3 regions of the Parapedobacter sp. ISTM3 genome follow, and region 2 is predicted to be linked to each of the others. Evidence: riboswitches for the same ligand, from Rfam matches in the RefSeq annotation. Region 2 holds a riboswitch; each other region holds the start of a gene.

Region 1 (6,419 bases), on a different contig from region 2:
CAAAGTGCTGAAACGGAAAGTAAGTAAGACACGGGATATTCTTGGCGATTCGAGTGCTATTCAACGCATCAAAGAAACTATTGAACGGGTGGCTCCAACAGATGCCAGGGTGTTAGTGACGGGTGCGAATGGCAGCGGCAAAGAACTTGTGGCTCGTTGGCTGCATGAAAAGTCGCCTCGTGCAAATGCGCCGCTTATTGAAGTGAATTGCGCCGCTATCCCGTCGGAACTTATTGAAAGCGAACTGTTCGGGCACGAAAAAGGGTCGTTTACGTCGGCTGTTAAACAACGTATTGGAAAGTTTGAACAAGCACACAACGGAACGCTTTTTTTGGATGAGATCGGAGACATGAGTCTTTCGGCACAGGCCAAAGTGCTTAGGGCCCTGCAGGAAAACAAAATTACGCGGGTGGGTGGTGAGAAAGAAATTGCTGTAAACGTACGGGTAATTGCTGCTACCAACAAGGACTTGCTTAAAGAAATCGATGCAGGCAACTTCCGTATGGACTTGTATCACCGGCTGAGTGTAATCATTATTCATGTGCCGCCCTTGACTGAGCGAAAAGATGACATTCCCGTATTGGCAAAGCATTTCTGTGAGGAGATTTGTGCAGAATACAACATGCCGGTGAAACAGATAACTGAAGAGGCCATGGAAGCACTGAAAGCGTTACCATGGACGGGAAATATCCGTGAGCTCCGTAATATGGTGGAGCGTCTGATTATCCTCAGTGATAAATCCGTTACAGACCACGATGTGCGGGCATTTGCTAATCCAGGCTCTTTTTCTGAAGCATCGCCTGTTGCTCCAATCAAGACGGAGCCTACCATCGAAGCGAAGCCCGCTGTCGTCGCTACATCCCACAGTGTTTCTGCCAACCACTATGACGATTTCTCTTCCTTTCAGGATTTCAAGGACTATACAGAGAAGGAATATATCAAATATAAGCTGGAAAAGAATGGCTGGAACGTGTCAAAGACCGCGGACGAAATCGACATACAACGTAGCCACCTTTATAGCAAGATAGAAAAATACGGTTTAAAAAGAGAAGCTTAGGTTTTCATGCCCACGGCACCAGGCCGTGGGCAATCCCATCTGTTCATTCATTGAACTTCCGATACTGTCTCCGAATCAAAACCACTACGACTATAATGAGCACGATCGCGCCTAATACGATATAGCCATAAGTTTGCCATGCGGTTTCCTGGACCGTATCGTGCTGCTGGGCGAACGCAATATTAGCGGAGTTTGTCAATAAAAAAAGTAATAAGGCAGCAATACTGTGCATAATATCAGGATTTTTAAAGCAATATATATATTTAAATGCACAACCGAAGCTTATGTTTTATTATTTTTACTTTTTTATCAAATACCTGGCTTGCTACGCTATCTCGGCGAGAAAATACCCTTCTCTATCGATAATATCCCGATTTTTTAGGATATTGCTCAGATTAACTTTTCCTATAATATATTTAAAGTCCTGGGCATAATAGCGCTCGCTGATCGAAGTGAACTTGAGATGTTCAATAAAGCTCTCCTCTTTGTAACGTAGGTAGACTTCTATTTCCCAATCCGTGCTGTAAGCAAGCCCGTTGGCATCAATGTGTTTTTTGTACTCGTATTTATAACCATACCGCAAAGCCGCTATGTCGGATAGTACGGCGGATCCCGTTGGATGGCCGCCGGCGCCTTTGCCATAGAAAAATTGCTCATCGGCGAATGCGGCTTTAACCAGCACACCGTTGTATTCGTTCTCTACGCCATACAATATGTTGTCGCGAGGAATCAGCTTTGGCAACACATATAAAATGACAGATTTATCATTGATTTCCCGCGCTGTAGGGACCAATTTGATTTTGAAATTCTTTTCTTTGGCGAATTGGATATCGGATGCGCTAAGCTTGTCTATTCCGATATTCAAAATCGCTTCCGGGGCGATATAAAGGCCGTAAGCATGCGATGCTACAATAGCCAGCTTAAATTTTGGATCGTACCCACCGACGTCCAATGTAGGATCAGTCTCTGCAAAACCGAGGTCCTGAGCTTGTTTCAACGCCGTAGCATATGCCAGATTTTCGTTAAATATTTTAGATAAAATATAGTTGGATGAACCATTGAAGATACCCGTCACTGCATGGAGCAGTTCATTGTCATAGTACTCTTCGAGGTTCCTGATAATGGGAATGCTTCCGCATACCGCCCCTTCATATAGCAAACTTGTGCCATACTCCTGCTGGATGGCTATCAAATCAGCTAAGTGGGTTGCGATCATTTTTTTATTGGCAGAAACGACGTTTTTCCCCGACCGGAGGGCGCTGGACACGATATCGAAGGCAGCCTCCGCATCGTCGATAAGCTCTACAACAGTATTGATTTCCGGGTCGTCCAGCACGGCGTTGGCATCGGTGGTAAACAGTTCGGCGGGTAATGTGCGTTTCTTTTCAGGGTGTTTGATGACGAATCGTTTGATTGCAAGGTTGAGATTTTTGGTTTTGATGATATCGTGCAGCCCTTGCCCCACTACACCAAAACCGAAAATCCCCAAGGTAAGTTTGTTGTTCATGTTTACTGTTACGTTATTTAATGTCTGGCTCAGCTAACGTGGCAACGTGCGCTCCACTTTCAAGTTAAATGTTCTGGAATTTGTCAATATATGTAACATGCATTGTGTTTGTTTGCTGCTTAGTGATCGGGGTTACCTAATCTTATCAAATGCCTGTTGCAGATCGGCTTTGATATCGTCAATGTGTTCGATACCCACAGAAATACGGAGTAAACCAGGAAATACGCCGGCGTTCAGCTGGTCAGCTTCACTCAATTGCTGATGTGTGGTGGCTGCAGGGTGTATGATTAATGTTTTCGCATCGCCAACATTTGCCAGATGGCTTATCAATTGCAGGGCATCGATGAATGCATTGGCCTTATCCGCACCTCCTTTGATGATAAATGACAATACGCTGCCGAAACCATTTTTTAGATACTTTTGGGCGTTGTTATGGTGTGGATGATTTTTTAAGCCCGGATAGCTTACCCGCTCAACCTGTGGGTGGCTTTCAAGCCATTTGGCTACTTCAAGGGCGTTGTCTACGTGGCGTTGTACGCGTAGCGAAAGTGTTTCCAGGCCTTGTAATAACAGAAAGGCATTGAACGGCGACAGCGCGGGGCCATAATCCCGAAGCCCTTCCACACGTGCACGAATAGCAAATTGAATATTCCCGAATGGGCCGCCCACGCCGAACACGTCACTGAATACCAAGCCATGGTAGCCTTCAGACGGCTCGCTGAATTGCTTGTATTTGCCATTTCCCCAGTTGTAGTTTCCTCCATCAACAATTACGCCGCCGATGCTGTTGCCATGGCCGCCAATCCATTTAGTGGCCGACTCAACCACAACATGTGCACCATGTTCCAATGGTTTGAAAAGGTAGCCGGCTGCGCCGAATGTGTTATCTACAATGAGTGGTAAATCGTATTTTTGCGCGATACTCGAAATCCGCTCAAAGTCTGGAATGCTGTAGCTCGGATTGCCGATCGTTTCTACATAAATCGCTTTGGTATTGTCATCGATGAGCGCCTCGATATTCTCTGGAGCGTCGTCTTTTGCAAATCGTGCTTCTATGCCTAATCGTTTGAAGGATACCTTGAACTGATTGAATGTGCCACCATATAGGTTTGCGCCGCTGACAAAATTATCACCGTTTTCTAATATGTTGGTCAATGCGATGAATTGAGCGGCTTGTCCTGACGCAACAGCCAATGCGGCCACTCCGCCTTCCAACGCAGCGATGCGCTTTTCAAACACATCAGTGGTTGGGTTCATAATCCGTGTGTATATGTTGCCAAATTCTTTCAGGGCAAATAGATTCGCGCCGTGTGCCGCACTATTGAATACATACGACGTGGTTTGATAGATGGGTACCGCACGCGAACCCGTAGTGGGGTCGATTTCTTGGCCAGCGTGTACTTGCAAGGTCTCAAATTTTAGATTTTCATTAGCCATAATCTGCTGTTTTTATTTGTGGATTAATCTGATATTACAAAGGATGCATGCGCTACGGTACACCAGTATCGCTGCGGGCGCTAGCCAGCAACTTGTATACCTATTGCGTGTACGGGATTAGCAGCATGTACACATCGTTCCGCTGCACATTCGGATGGCTTGAATGACGGTAAGGGAGGCGGTCTGATGCCCAGATTCCCAATTGGCTGGATAACGATTGCTGCTTGTTGGATACATGTTCATTGTCTTTTTATTTATATGCTCCCAACAACAATGTTGGTTGGGACAGGATTTGGCACCTTTTCCGTCGCTTCAGATGGTTGCCAGTGGGTCATTGAGCCAGTCTCTCGCCACTTCTTTATAAACCAAGACCTTTTGAAGAGGAATTGATTTGTGTGTGCATGCACACATCGAGTGCAAATATAGGTTGTGCGATTTGTATGTGCAAAGTATTTTTGATTTTTTTGTACCAATGAATATTACATTTAATACAGCAGCGCTGCTATTTCCGGCAATCAGTTTAATTATGTTGGCTTACACCAATCGGTTTTTGGCGTTAGCTGCGTTGGTCCGCAGCCTGCATGCAAAATATCTTGAACACAATAAAAGCGGTGTTTTGCATGGACAGATTCAGAATCTTCGGTATCGGTTGAAGTTGATTAAGCAAATGCAGGCCATGGGTGTATTGAGCTTCGTCGCCTGCATCGTTTGCATGTACTGCATTTATATTGAAAACAACTACTTCTCAGAGCTGACCTTTGCGCTGAGCCTGCTTTTTTTTGCTATATCGCTCATTATTTCGTTGCTTGAGATTCAGGTCAGCAATAAAGCCCTGGAACTGGAGTTGAGCGATATGGAAGAAGGAGATGACAGGTCACTGGTCGACTACATCAAGAAAAAGTTTGATAAGAAAAAAAGTGGCCCTCAATCGGAGGGCCACTAAATTTAAGTTTAGAGGGAGGTAAGTTATCTTACGAAAAGGAGCTCCCGCAGTTTTGGCAATGGCCACTTGCGGTCGTCAATTATCTGCTCAAGTTTATTGATGTGATACCTGATTTTGTCAAAATAAGGTTTTACATTTTCATCATAAGCTATGGCCTTTTCGCGTGTGTCTTCCAATACATTGGCTTTTTTGCGTTCTTGGCGCATGGCCTCAGCTTCAGCAATAATGGTATTGACATGCGTGGATATACGCTCAATAAGCTCTACTTGAGCATTATAAGTATCCGCTTTTAATCCGATGTCTTTTAGCCCTTTGACATTGGTTATCAGATCATTCTGATAGTTAAAAGCGGCCGGAGCGATAAGACTGTTTACAATTTCACCATATACCCGTGCCTCAATCTGGATCTTCTTATAATAGTTTTCCAGTAAGATCTCGTGGCGAGCCTTGCTCTCCCGCTTACTTAGTACGCCAAGTTTTTCAAAAAGTTCGAGTGATTTCTCGCTAACGTAAACGTCCAGTGCTTTTGGCGTCGTCTTAATGTTGGAAAGGCCCCGCTTATGCGCTTCTTCTTCCCATTCTTTGCTGTATCCGTTGCCTTCGAAACGAATAGCTTTGGATTCTTTGATGTATTTGCGTACAACGTTAAGCAGCGCCAAATCTTTCTTCGTGCCTTTTTTGATTTGCTTGTCAACTTCCGACTTGAATTCGATTAATTGGTTTGCTACGATAGCACTGAGGACGGTCATCGGGCTGGCACTGTTTGCCGACGAACCGACTGCCCTGAACTCAAATTTGTTTCCCGTAAACGCAAATGGCGACGTTCGATTCCGATCGGTATTGTCTAATTGCAGCTCAGGAATTTTGGGAATACCATGCCAAAGTAACGTTTCGTTTTTGACTTTCTTTGCTACCCTTGCGGTTTCTACTTCGTCAAGCACAGCATTTAGTTGGCTGCCAAGGAAGATGGAAATAATGGCAGGTGGGGCCTCGTTAGCACCCAAGCGATGGTCATTGGCGGCACTTGCGATGGATGCGCGCAGGAGGTCTGCATTGTCATGTACCGCTTTGATGACATTGACGAAAAACGAAAGGAACATCAAATTGTTTTTCGGTGTCTTGCCGGGAGAAAGCAGGTTTACCCCAGTGTTGGTAATCATTGACCAGTTGTTGTGCTTGCCTGAGCCGTTGATGTCGGCATAAGGTTTTTCGTGGATCAACACCTTGAATTTATGCCGTAGGGCTACTTGCTCCATGACATTGAGTAATAGCTGGTTGTGATCAATAGCTAGGTTGATTTCCTCAAACATCGGTGCACATTCAAACTGTGAAGGGGCTACTTCGTTGTGCCGGGTCTTCAGCGGAATACCCAATTTGAGTGCTTCTTGCTCCAGATCCACCATGAAGGCCAATACCCGCTCAGGAATGGCACCGAAGTAATGATCCTCCAATTGCTGACCTTTAGCAGACATATG
Region 2 (6,419 bases):
CCCATCTGGTCCAATCAGAAAATTCGCCGGGATGGCCCGTACTCCATAAATAGCCGCAGCTTCACTTTCCCAAAATGTCAGGTCGGAAACATGCGGCCAGGTAAGCTTATCGGCTTCGATTGCTTTTAGCCAGGCCTCTTTTGTCTTGTCGAGTGAGACGCCGAAGACAGTGAAGCCCTTATCCTTGTACCGTTGGTAGGCGGCCACGACATTGGGGTTCTCCCTGCGGCAGGGGCCGCACCATGCAGCCCAGAAATCCAGCAGTACGTACCCTTTACCGAGGTGGTCAAAAAAGCGAATGGTGCGTCCGTCCGGTGCGTTTGAAGTAAAGTCAGGGGCTTTATTACCTGGTAATACGGTTTCCAGCGTATTGGCGAGCCCGAGTAATACGGTTGCGTACTGGGTATGCTGTAGTGACGGAGCGAGTTGGCTTACATAATCCCTGATTTCTGAAGGGCTCAGCCTGTAGGCAAAGTAACGGTATAGAACATACGCGGAGGTGATCGAGGCAGGGTCTTCCTTGATGAAATCGGCAATTTGTATATTCCGCTGGCGGCTGCTGTAATCCACAAAACGGTCATGCGATTTAGAGCCGGACACCACGGTATTGCGATAGGATTCACCGCCGTCGAACGCTACCGTTATCGGCCCCTCTTCCAGGAAAATATAAAACGGCGTCTTGTCTTTTTCAAGCGTGAGTCCGTACAGTTCAGGCAACTGCACGCTTGTGGCGAAGCTGAATGCACCGTTTTGAAGTGCCGCTGAATCAATGGTGTGGAAAATCTTATTATCAAACCGCTGTAGGTATATCGTGCCGGTTTGCATGTCCTTTACGGTACCCTTAAGCTGTAGCGGTTTGGCTTGCTGGGCATATACAGCACTGAGCAAAAGTGTTGAGAGTATGCTTAATGTTATTCTTGTTTTCATATTTCGTTAGTTGTTTTTTAAACGATAATCCAGTGCTGGGGCGCGGTCGCCAAGTAATGACTCATAGCGGAAGTTGGCACCCCTGCGGGATTCGAACTCTTCTTTTACTTCATTGATCAACGTTGGCTTGGTATAAAGGTCTATAGCTGTGAGGGCAAAGACCTTTGCGGTATTGATGAGCGACTTGGTGCCGATGGTGGTTCCGCCGGACGCCACATTCTGCCAGCTGTGGCCAGCACTTCCAGGTACGAAGGTAGCGGTTCCAAATGATACGGTTGGTACGTTCCAGCTTACGTCACCGACGTCTGACGAACCACCTCCCTGTGACGGTTTTTCTTCCTCCAGCGGCTGGACTTTCGCAACGTCATCCAACGCAGCGCTGTTAAGGCCCAAATCTTTCACGATAGCTTCGGCGAAAGCCCGCTCCCGGCTGTCATAGTGAATGCCGCCCACTGTTTCAAGATTTTTTTGCACGATTGCCGCTAGTCGTCGATTAGGCAGTTTCTCGTAGAATCCTGCAATAATTTCGCTGCTTACCGTGGTTTGGGTGCCTTTGGCAGCCCCTTCGGCAGCTTCGTTTACCCAACTGACGAGGTCTTGCAGTACCTCCCGCTTAGGATGGCGGATGTAATAGGATACCTTAGCGACTTCGGGTACTACGTTGGGTGCCTCGCCTCCGTTAGTAATGACATAATGGATACGTGACTCTGACGGAATATGCTCGCGGAGCAGGTTGACCATGTAGTTAAGGGCTTCCACGCCATCTAACGCGGAGCGCCCTTTATCGGGACTGGCTGCCGCGTGTGCCGCCTTGCCGTGGAAGGTATAATCAACCATTTGGATAGCCGTACCCGTAGCTACGTTCACGGCATTTCTCGTGGCAGGGTGCCAATCCAATACGACATCGATTCCCTTGAAGAAACCATCCCGCACCAGATAAACTTTCCCGCCGCCGCCTTCTTCTGCTGGGGTGCCAAATACTTTTATGGTACCCTGGTGGCCGGTGCTTGCCAGCCATTCCTTGATGGCGACGGCCCCCGCTACCGAGGCGGTGCCAAATACGTTGTGTCCACAGGCATGGCCGTTTCCGCCTTCAGTTATCGGCTTGCGGTAAGGTACGGTATCCTGGGATATCCCCGGCAATGCATCAAACTCGGCTAAGATGCCGATGACAGGACTGCCACTGCCATAAGTGGCGATGAATGACGTGGGCATTCCCGCTAATCCGGCCTCTACGGCAAAACCCTGTTCTTCAAGATGATTTTGGAGGATTCCTGAACTTTCCTTTTCCAGAAAGCCCAATTCAGGGGTTGACCAGATAGCTTTTTGGATTTGGTCGTAAGTTTGGAACGAACGGTCTAAATAACTTAACGGGATATCCGTCGTGTTTTGACCAAATAGGGCGAAGGGAAGTAGTATGAGTACGATAAATGTTTGTTTTTTAATCATGTCTGTCGCTATGTTAGTTTTGTGATAACTACGTTTTCATCATTGCCGGTCCCGTCGTGGCTCATCCTCGTTTTGATAATCAAGTAAGTGTCTTCAAGTAGCTGAGATAATTGGATGCTTGGCATCGCGTACATAGCAAGCATTTCACTTATCTACACCTTTGGCAGCGCCCAAGGCAGGATTTAGCACCTTAATGTAGCTTCAGGTTGCTAAGACGTCACAGGGCCTTTCCCTCGGTCTTTCTTGATAAGCACAAACAAAAAGAACTCGGCGGAGCAAAAGTAAAAATAAAAACTATTAAGTTTATAGATTTTATGTGAAATATTTATTTGCGGCGACAATGCTTGCAGCAGAAGTAAAGCGATTATTAAAAACAAAAAAAGAGGCCTTATAACTAAAGCCTCTCCGGTCTAACGGGTTTCGAAATGATCCCCGCATAAGAAGTTATTTAACGGGTGTTAATAATTAGGGTTTTGCTGATTAGCCAGAATTGGATTTGTTGTGACTTCCGTGTTATTGATCGGCCATAGGAAGCGGTAGTCGCTATATGGAATGGCTGGAATCTCTGCGGCGATAGCGGGTTTTCCGACCCCGTAATCCGATCCGTCGTTTTGAAATACACCGCCCCAAGCGCCCGATTTAATCTTCGCTGGAATACCTCCGGTGCTGTAATCAGGGTCCAGCACCAATCGGTGGATGTCTGGCCAGCGGCGTCCTTCTGCGGCAAATTCGATACGTCTTTCGTTTAGAATCGCCTGGATTAAGTCAGTAGGAGCTGATGTAAAACGCGCATCGGCTGGCACGGAGCGATCACGGACAGCATTGAGCAGCAACAGTGCCTGCCCCGTATTGCCCGTTCTGGCATACGCTTCCGAGACATTCAGTAATACCTCTGCATATCGAAGGATTGGAGCCCAATCGGATTGGGTGGTGTAGTCTGTGTATTTCTTGGTAAAGAAATGACGGTACGTCCCTGTCTCGTCTTGTACCTGGAGCAGCTCACGGCGTAAATCACCTGCTACCCAAAACGATGCATTATATAGGTTAGGACTGGTTGATACCAATCCGCGGCCACCAGGTCCTGCGGGACCCAGCATGCGGGCGAGTGAGCCATTGGTGCCTGGGTTTGAATTTTGTCCGTTAGCAATTGAGAATATGGATTCGGTGTTGTTTGAGTAATTAGTGAAAGGTCCGTCAGGACTTACTGTCAGCGAGTAGCTACCTATCGGGCTGGTAAACGTACCGCCGGTGGCATCGGTGCCCAATTTAGTTCCTTCGGCAATTACACCTGCCCAATCGCCAAGATGCAGTTTGATTCTTGTTTTTAAGCCGATTGCGGCACCCTTTCCTGCTCTGTTGATGGGGCTGTTTGCGGGTAGCACACTTTCTGCATAATCAAGGTCGGCAAGGATCTTTTCATAGGTGCCGGCAACCGTGCCGCGGTCTACCGTGCTCGCCCGTTCAACTGTCTCCGTGGAATTAATGCCAAAATCACGGTAGGGCACACCATAGGCACCGGCATTCGCCCCCTCGGCATAAGGCAGGCTGAAGTGCAACAGCAGTTCGTGATGTGATAAAGCTCTTAAGAACCGAGCCTCGCCTTCATAAATATTAGCCGCTTCCGGGGTGATGATTCCTGCGGATTCCGCTCCGCGCACACCTTCTATGAATAGGTTCGCCTGGTTAATAAGGTTGTAGAGCTGATCCCAATGGTTGGTGTTGTTTGCCGAGGTCGTTGAGTAGGTAGCCTCATAGGTGATTTGGTAAAACTGCTCCAGATTCACCACATCTTCACCTCGAACCTCAGCCTGCTGGATAGATGCCGCTCCAAATGGATATCCCCGTCCGGCGCCACCGTTATAGGTGCCAATGGCTGCTTGGCTGTATACTCCGTTTGCTGCCAATTCGACGTTTTCAGGTGTGTCAAATATTGCTGCTTCGGATAGTCGATTATAGGGGCCTAATTCCGTAAAACTATCCTTGCAGGAAGATGTGGCAAAGACCAATCCGCTCAATAGTATTAATGTCTTGTTTATCCTTTTCATTTCGTGTCAGATTTTTGATTATAAACTCAAGTTGATGCCAAACGTGAATGTTCTGGGGACTGGGTTTACGTTGTCGTCCAGGCTGGGCGCTCTGTTTGTTGTGACGCTGTTTGCAATTTCCGGGTCGATACCTGAATATCCCGTGATGACAAAGGCGTTCTGTACCGAGGCATAGATCCGGGCGTTGTTTACGTTGATCCGACTTAGCAGCGCTTGGGGCAATCGGTACCCCAAGGAGATGTTCTGGAAACGCAAATACTTTCCATCTTCAAGGAAGCGGCTGTTCAAATGGCCGGCTTGATTAAGGCGGTTGGTCTGTCCGGCCCACAGGATCGGAACATCTGTGTTTGGATTTTCAGGTGTCCATGCATTGAGCATTTCCCGGCTGTTGTTTGCGTAAGATTGGGTGGTGAGGGTCGATTGACGGGTGAGGTTGTAGACCTTGTGCCCACCAGCAAATGTCAGGAATAAGCTAAAGTCAAAGTTTTTGTAGTTGAGGGTATTGTTGAATCCACCATACCAAGTTGGGTTTGACTGGCCTAAAAAGATTTTGTCTTCAACTGCATTTAAGGCGCGCGTTGTTTGAGAGGTGTTCGATGGGTCGTTTGGATGGAATATCGACCATGATCCATCTTGAGGGTGGATTTGGGCCAACGTCCGAACTCCATCTAAATATTGGACGAAAACAGGGTAGCCGTTTGCCGGATTCACCCCATAATATTCGTAGCCGAAAAATTCAGCGATAGAGCGTCCGACTTCAGTTCTGTGGTATGTATTTACCAGGGGTGCGCCGGCCAGCTGCGTAATTTCGTTTTTGACGAAGGTTAAATTCAGGTTAGAAGTCCACGAGAAATTAGTCTTGTGGATATTCGTCGTGTTTAGTGTGAATTCCCATCCTTTGTTATTTAGCCTGCCGACATTTGTGTTTATCTCATTGCCGGGTATGCCTTGCGAAGGCGGGACGGGGACGGCCAAAATCAAGTTGTCAACATCATTTTGGAACCAATCGGCTGTCAGTGTTACCCGGCTGGCGAACAGGGACAGATCCAAGCCTACGTTGGTTTTTTTACTTGTTTCGAATGTTAGATCGGGGTTGCCGACCTGCGAAAAGAAAAATCCGCTGATGTCGCCGTATAAACGAGGGGCATAGACGCCTGCATAAGGAAACGCGCCGATTTCAACGTTGCCGACTTCGGCATAACCTCCCCGTATTTTTAAGTCATCGATGAAGCTTAATCCATCAGCATTTTTAAAGAATCCTTCCTCTGAAAGCCGCCAACCCAACGATATACCGGGTAGCGTGGCTCCTTGGTTGCCCCATGGTAGGGACGAAATTTTGTCATGTCTCAGAGTTGCTGTAAGTAGGTACCGGTCCAATACCGAATAATTCAGCCGCCCAAAGAGTGACGTGAGCGATCTTTCCTCGTAGCCGCCGCCAGAATTTTGTGTTCCGAACGTGCCGGAGATAATGTTCTTTTCGCCGAAAAAGGTATGCGCGAGGTCAATGCCTTGGCCAAAGAAGTTGTTGTCAAAGCTTTTCTGTGCTTCATAGCCGCCGACGAATCCGATTTTGTGGATACCGACCTGCTTATTGTAAGTGAGCGTATTTAGCCAGTTGTAGCGGAAAAAGCGGGAGTAGTAGTTGTAGACTACACCATTGCTGCCTCTACCGTCGCCGTGGTCAGGATTTTGGTATTGGAAACGCTCGGTGTTTAGGTTGATGAGGCTAATCTGCGTTCTGAGGTTCAGCCCGTCGGTAATTTTGACATCTGCAAACGTAGATCCGGTAAAGTTCAGGCTTTTCGTATCAAACCAGTTGTGGTCTAAAACATATTGGAGGTTGGTCCGATTGTCTACAGTGTTGAATAGGTTTGCGCCACTGCCTAATGCGGTCCCCGATGGATTAAGGTTGTATGTGCCGTCGGGCCACACGGCCGGAACATTCGGTGGAAGTAATACTGCGCTGTTTACGTTGCCGGATAAGGCACCTGCTCCGGT
Region 3 (6,419 bases), on a different contig from region 2:
CGTGGTGATGATTGTTGTGGGTTGTTCATTGTCGTATTAAATATCTTGTGCCAGTTCCAGCGCTTTGCGCAGGGCGGCAATTTTGTTATTGACTTCCTGAAGCTCGTTTTCGGGATTTGAATCGGCAACAATGCCTGCGCCGGCTTGATAATGAAGGGTGTTGTTGCGGCTTAAGAACGAACGTATCATGATGGCGTGGTTGAAATCGCCATTAAAGCCCATATAGCCGATGGCTCCGCTATAAAAGCTGCGCTGCTGGTTTTCATAGCGATCGATCAACTGCATGGCCATATGTTTGGGTGCTCCGCTAAGCGTCCCGGCCGGAAATGTATCTCCCACGACATCAAAAGAGTTTATTCCTTTTTTCAGTGTACCGCAGACTTTGGAAACCAAGTGGATAATATGGGAGTAATACTGCGTCTCCTTGTAAGATTTGACGTGTACATGCGCACAGTGACGGCTTAAATCGTTGCGGGCAAGATCGACCAGCATAACATGTTCGGCGTTTTCCTTAGGGTCTTCCTTAAGGGCTTCAGCAATTTTTTCATCCCGTTCTTGGTTGCCGCTACGCTTGAACGTACCGGCAATGGGGTAAATGGTCGCTTCATTGTTGCGGATGGTCAATTGGGCTTCGGGCGAGGAGCCGAATAATTTGAAGTCACCGTAGTCGAAATAAAACAGGTACGGTGAAGGGTTGATGGAGCGTAGCGAACGGTATACGTTGAATTCATCGCCTAAGAATGGCCGGGAAAAGCTCCTGGACGGCACAATCTGGAAAACATCACCCCGGTAAATGTGGGTCTTCATTTTTTCTACCAGGGCTTTAAACCCCTCATCGGTCATGTTTGACGTTTCTCCACCGTTGATGGAAAAGCTGTATTCGGGGAAGTTTTTGTTTTGGATAAGGTATTGGATTTTTTCCAATCCGGAGGGGCTTTCTTCGTTTTCAAGTTGATGCTCGAAGATATAAAGCTGATTGCGGAAATGATCGATGGCAATGACATACCGATAGACATGGTATTGCAAGTAAGGAATATTGCGGTTGGGATCGATCGGGCTTTTCAATTCGATATCCTCAAAGTGAGCTACCGTATCAAACGTAAAGAAGCCAAACAGGCCATTGGAAATGACATTAGCATCCAATACGCGTGTTTCTTCAAACGCTTGCCTGAACAGGGAAACTTCTTCACGAAGGTTGATGGCAGCAGCAGGCTTCCTTTCCACCGGGCTGCCGGGGTACTGGATTTCGAGAAACTCCTTATCCAGTTTAATACCTGCTATTGGCTGGCAACAAATATAGCTCATGTTGTTTTCCCGGCTATGGTATTCTGAGCTTTCAAGCAACAGGCTGTTTGGAAACACGTCACGCAGCCTGAGGTAAGTGCTTACCGGCGTGGTGGTATCCGCCAGCAAGTGTTTGTAGTTGGTTTTAAATCGATAAGCCATAATTTCCTTTTAATAGACAACAAAAAAAACCCGACGGATTTTTAAAACGTCGGGGCATATATGTTTAAATCTTGAGCCGTGATTAACCACATGTAACCGTCCCAGCCTGCCCGACGTTATTTCCATCGAGCCGCCACCATAATGCGATGCGGAACTTGTTCATTAACATAGTGTAGCAAAAATATAAAAAAAAAACGCCAAACAAATTTTTTGTGGTAAAAATGAAAAAAATCAGTCATCCAACAGATCCGGCCTTCGGGATTTGGTCCGGGCGATGGCCTGTTCGTCCCGCCATTGGTTGATGGCGGCCTGATTGCCACTGAGCAATACATCGGGAACTTTGTGCCCATTCCAGTCGGCCGGCCGGGTATACACCGGAGCGTCCAATAAGCCACCTTGGAACGAATCCGAAAGCGCTGATGTTTCATCCGATAGCACGCCCGGGAGCAGACGTACAACAGCATCAACCAAGACCGCCGCAGGCAGCTCTCCGCCGGAGAGGACATAGTCGCCGATCGAAAGTTCACGGGTCACATAGATGTCGCGTATGCGTTGGTCAATGCCCTTATAATGCCCACAAAGGATGATAAGGTTGGCTTTGGTTGACAGGTGGTTGGCGATAGTCTGGTTGAGCGTGTCGCCGTCAGGTGTCATGAAGATGATCTCATCATAGCTGCGCTGGGCTTGCAGTTGCTCGATACAAGCGGCAAAAGGGGCCACTTGCATCACCATGCCGCTGCCGCCCCCGTACGGGTAGTCGTCCACGCTTTTATGCTTATTATCGGCGTAATCGCGCAGGTTGTGCACAACGATTTCGCAAAGTCCCTTTTTTTGCGCACGCTGTAAGATGGAATGTGCAAAAGGACTATCCAACAGCTGGGGTAGCACCGTAATAATGTCAAACCGCATACGGGCAAAGATAGTGTTTTTTGGTGATGGGTCGGCCATGGCCGATGGCCTTTAGGGGGGTTAAAAAAGTCCGGCTGCCGCTATTGGCAGCCGGAGTCAGCGAAAATTTGTCGCGTAAAGGCACTTACACCGTTTCTGTTACGCCGCGCAACGTTTTGGCCGCTTCTACCATGGCTTCCAAAGCCGCCTTGGTTTCAGGCCAGGCACGGGTCTTTAGGCCGCAGTCCGGATTAACCCATAGTTGCTCCGCAGGAATGACGGCCTTTGCTTTTTCAAGCAGGGCTACGATCTCCTCCTTGCTCGGTACACGAGGTGAATGGATGTCATAAACGCCGGGGCCAATGTCATTCGGGTAATTGAAGTCAGCAAAGGCATCCAACAATTCCATTTGTGAGCGGGACGTTTCGATGGTGATGACATCAGCATCCATCGCCGCGATGTGCTCAATGATGTCATTAAACTCTGAATAGCACATATGCGTATGGATTTGCGTGTCGTCTTCCACATTGGATGAGGAGACGCGAAACGCACGTACCGCCCAGTCAAGGTATCCTTTATGGTCGGCCTTACGCAGCGGGAGTCCTTCGCGGATGGCAGGCTCGTCAATTTGGATGATCTTGATGCCGGCTTTTTCCAGTGCCTGTACTTCATCCAGGATGGCGAGCGCAATCTGGTAGGTGGTCTCTGAACGCGGCTGGTCATTGCGCACGAACGACCACTGCAGGATCGTTACCGGTCCGGTGAGCATGCCCTTCACGGGGCGTTCGGTGAGCGATTGCGCATATGCAGACCAGCGCACGGTCATATCTGCGGGGCGGCTTACGTCGCCATAGATGATGGGGGGCTTCACGCAGCGTGAACCGTACGATTGCACCCACCCATTTTTGGTGAACGCATAACCGGAGAGCTGCTCGCCGAAGTACTCCACCATGTCGTTGCGTTCGAATTCGCCATGCACCAGCACATCGATATCCAATTCTTCTTGCAGACGGATGGTCCGCTCGGTTTCTTCGGCGATGAGTTTATCATATTCCTCTTGCGTGATGGCGCCCTTCTTCAGGTCGGCCCGCCACTTGCGGACGTCCCGTGTCTGTGGGAACGAGCCGATGGTGGTGGTGGCAAAGGCCGGCAGGTTGAATTTTGCGAGTTGCTTTGCTTTGCGTTCGGCGAACGGACTTGTCCGTTGTGCGTCGGCATCGGTAATGCTTTTTACACGGGCCTTCACCTCCTCGCGGTGAATCAACGTTGACGTACGCCGGCTTTGCTGTGCAGCCCTGTTGGCTTCGAAACGGGTTAATGTCGCCGCGTCAACGTTGCCAGTTGCCAGGACGGCCAAATCTTTTACCTCTGCCAGCTTTTGTTTGGCAAAGGCCAGCCAGTTTTTGACCTCCGCGGGCAACGATTGTTCATTGTCTTCTAAATCCAGGTCAAACGGAACATGCAGTAAGGAGCTTGACGGCGCTACCCAAACGCGGTCTGCACCTAATGTGTCCACGGCCTGTTTAATCTTCCGGAGAGACGCTTCGTAGTCATTTTTCCAGATATTGCGGCCATCCACCACGCCCAAAGAAAGAATAAGGTTGGCAGGCACGGCAGGTAACAGTTCGTCCAACTGTTTTTCGCCGCGTACAAGATCGACATGCAGCGCCTGCACCGGCAGGCGCAGCGCCGTTTGCGCATTTTCCTGCAGCGCCTCGAAATAAGTGGCGACCAACAGCTTGATGCCATTAGCGGCGGCCGAGAGGCGATCATAGACGGTTTGATAGAGCGCCCGGGTCTTGTCGTCGATATCCAGCGCCAAAAACGGTTCATCAAATTGTATCCACAGGGCTCCGGCTTGAGCCAGTTTGCCGAGGATTTCTTCATAAACAGGCAATAGGCGATCTATCAAATCCAAGCGGTTGAAGCCGGCTTCTTTTTCCTTGCCTAAAAGCAAGTAAGTGATAGGACCCAACAATACCGGTTTGGTGACAATACCTAACTGCTTGGCTTCGTTAAACTCGTTGACGATCTTTTCCGAAGTAAGGCGAAACTGCTGGTCTTTTACAAATTCAGGAACAATGTAATGGTAGTTGGTATCAAACCATTTGGTCATTTCCATGGCGGTCACATCCAGGCCGTCCTGCTGGAAACCGCGGGCCATGGCAAAATACAAATCGAGGTTGTATGAAGATGCTCCTGCTAACGGAAAGCCCTGGTAACGAGCAGGGATAGCGCCCACGGTCAGCGAGAGGTCCAACACCTGATCATAGAAAGAGAAATCATTTGACGGGATGAGGTCAATACCCGCATCCTGCTGGGTCTTCCAATTGCTTTCGCGTATAGCGCGTGCAGCATCCAATAGCTCTTGCTGGCCTATTTTTTTTGCCCAATAGGCTTCGTTAGCCTTCTTCAGTTCCCTTAGGGCGCCGATGCGGGGGTAACCCAAATTGTTGGTTTTTAACATGACAATGTGTATGATAACTATTTAAATATACAAATCAGCTACCGCCTCTCCTACTTCGGAATCGGCGATCCTACGTTTTTATATTGCTTTAGGGGAGAGGGCACAAGGTGAGTTGTGTCTGCTTATTTTTCCCCGATTACCCGGGGTAGAATTTAGCACCTTGTCTGGTGACAGGTTGCTAAGGCTTCACAGGGTCCATTCCCTCTGCCTTTCTCCATAAGCGGCCGCTAATATCGGCATAAAATTTGAAATGCGCAAAAAATAATTCGCAGGCGCGGCGCCCATCCATCCGTCATGCGGAAACGAGCAAACTTGTAGAAGGCGCTTATCCCAGCCTGATTAACTGACCAACAGCTTATAACCCTTGCCATGCACATTCACGATTTCCACCTTGGGATCATCGCGCAGGTATTTGCGCAGTTTGCTCAAAAAGACGTCCATGCTACGGCCATTGAAATAGTTGTCGTCGTGCCAGATTTTTAGCAGGGCTTCCTCCCGGGTAAGCACATCGTTCTTTTTGATGCAAAGTAGGCGCAACAACTCAGCCTCCTTGGTGGATAGTTTCTGCTGATAGCCATTGCTGCTGATTTGCTGGGCGACATAATCGAAGTGGTAATTCCCGATTTGGAATTTGTCCGGGAGTTCCTCCTCCCCTTGCTTTTCGCGGGATGCCCGCTTAAGCAAGGCGTTGATACGGAGCAAAAGCTCTTCCACGCGGAAGGGCTTGGTAATGTAGTCATCACCCCCCAGGCCAAATGCTTCGGTCTTGTCTTCCATCATCCCTTTTGCCGTGGCAAAGATAATGGGAATGTCCGCGTTGGCTTTCCGGATTTCTTTGCCCAAGGTAAAGCCGTCTTTACGGGGCATCATCACATCGAGGATGCAGAGGTCAAATTTCTCTTTATTGAATTGGCGAAGGGCTTCGTCGCCGTCTTTGCAGAGTGTGACGTCAAACTTTCCTTTCAGTTCCAGGTAGTCCTTTAAGATGTCGCCCAAATTGGGGTCGTCCTCTGCTAATAGAATTTTTTGCATAATAGTCTCCCTATCCTTTGAGCGGCAGCATGATTTCAAACGCAGTTCCTTTGTCCTTCTCGCTTTTTACCTGCACTTTGCCGCCAAATCGTTTTACAATGTCACTTACGTAGCTTAACCCCAAACCGAATCCTTTTACGTCGTGACGGTTTCCGGTGGGTATGCGGTAAAACTGATCGAAAATCTTGGAAAGCTGGTCACGGTTCATTCCGATGCCCTTATCGGCCACGGTAATGTGTATGTGGCTGCCGGCATTTCTTGTTTTAATGGTGATGTCGGGCTTTTCTTTGCTGTACTTAATCGCGTTATCGATCAAATTGAAAAACACGTTGGATAAATGTAATTCGTCTCCCACGACAGTAGCATCTGTTGCATCAAGATGCATGTGCACATTGGCGTCGTTTTTGAGCAATTGCAGCTCCATGCTATCCACCACGGCTTGCGCAAGGTCATTAACATCTACATCGCGAAGTTCCAATTTGAGGTTTCCTTTTTCCAGGCGCGCGATGTTAAGCACCCGTTCGATATGGTTGCCTAAGCGCACATTTTCGTCGTATATGATATTAGCGAGACGGGCAGCCCGCGT

Evidence for each region. A riboswitch is a leader RNA that binds a small molecule or an ion and turns the genes downstream of it on or off. The one in region 2 is predicted to bind S-adenosylmethionine.
Region 1: another riboswitch for S-adenosylmethionine. It lies ahead of JHJ32_RS17170 (O-acetylhomoserine aminocarboxypropyltransferase/cysteine synthase family protein); the one in region 2 lies ahead of JHJ32_RS01000 (amidohydrolase).
Region 3: another riboswitch for S-adenosylmethionine. It lies ahead of metE (5-methyltetrahydropteroyltriglutamate--homocysteine S-methyltransferase); the one in region 2 lies ahead of JHJ32_RS01000 (amidohydrolase).

Annotation. Positions count from the first base shown of each region.
Region 1 covers NZ_JAENGN010000014.1:82,496-88,914, reverse strand. The annotation lists gene JHJ32_RS17180 (sigma-54 dependent transcriptional regulator) at 1-1,057, shown strand, start outside; gene JHJ32_RS17175 (homoserine dehydrogenase) at 1,383-2,564, opposite strand; gene JHJ32_RS17170 (O-acetylhomoserine aminocarboxypropyltransferase/cysteine synthase family protein) at 2,697-4,001, opposite strand; SAM riboswitch class I at 4,253-4,368, opposite strand; gene JHJ32_RS17165 (DUF2721 domain-containing protein) at 4,474-4,944, shown strand; gene JHJ32_RS17160 (glutamine synthetase III) at 4,968-6,419, opposite strand, start outside.
Region 2 covers NZ_JAENGN010000001.1:233,003-239,421, forward strand. The annotation lists gene JHJ32_RS00995 (TlpA disulfide reductase family protein) at 1-927, opposite strand, end outside; gene JHJ32_RS01000 (amidohydrolase) at 934-2,376, opposite strand; SAM riboswitch class I at 2,522-2,629, opposite strand; gene JHJ32_RS01005 (RagB/SusD family nutrient uptake outer membrane protein) at 2,835-4,421, opposite strand; gene JHJ32_RS01010 (TonB-dependent receptor) at 4,440-6,419, opposite strand, start outside.
Region 3 covers NZ_JAENGN010000007.1:125,928-132,346, reverse strand. The annotation lists gene JHJ32_RS11545 (aminodeoxychorismate/anthranilate synthase component II) at 1-29, opposite strand, end outside; gene JHJ32_RS11540 (anthranilate synthase component I family protein) at 37-1,446, opposite strand; gene trmD (tRNA (guanosine(37)-N1)-methyltransferase TrmD) at 1,678-2,355, opposite strand; gene metE (5-methyltetrahydropteroyltriglutamate--homocysteine S-methyltransferase) at 2,480-4,801, opposite strand; SAM riboswitch class I at 4,921-5,024, opposite strand; gene JHJ32_RS11525 (response regulator transcription factor) at 5,141-5,833, opposite strand; gene JHJ32_RS11520 (sensor histidine kinase KdpD) at 5,844-6,419, opposite strand, start outside.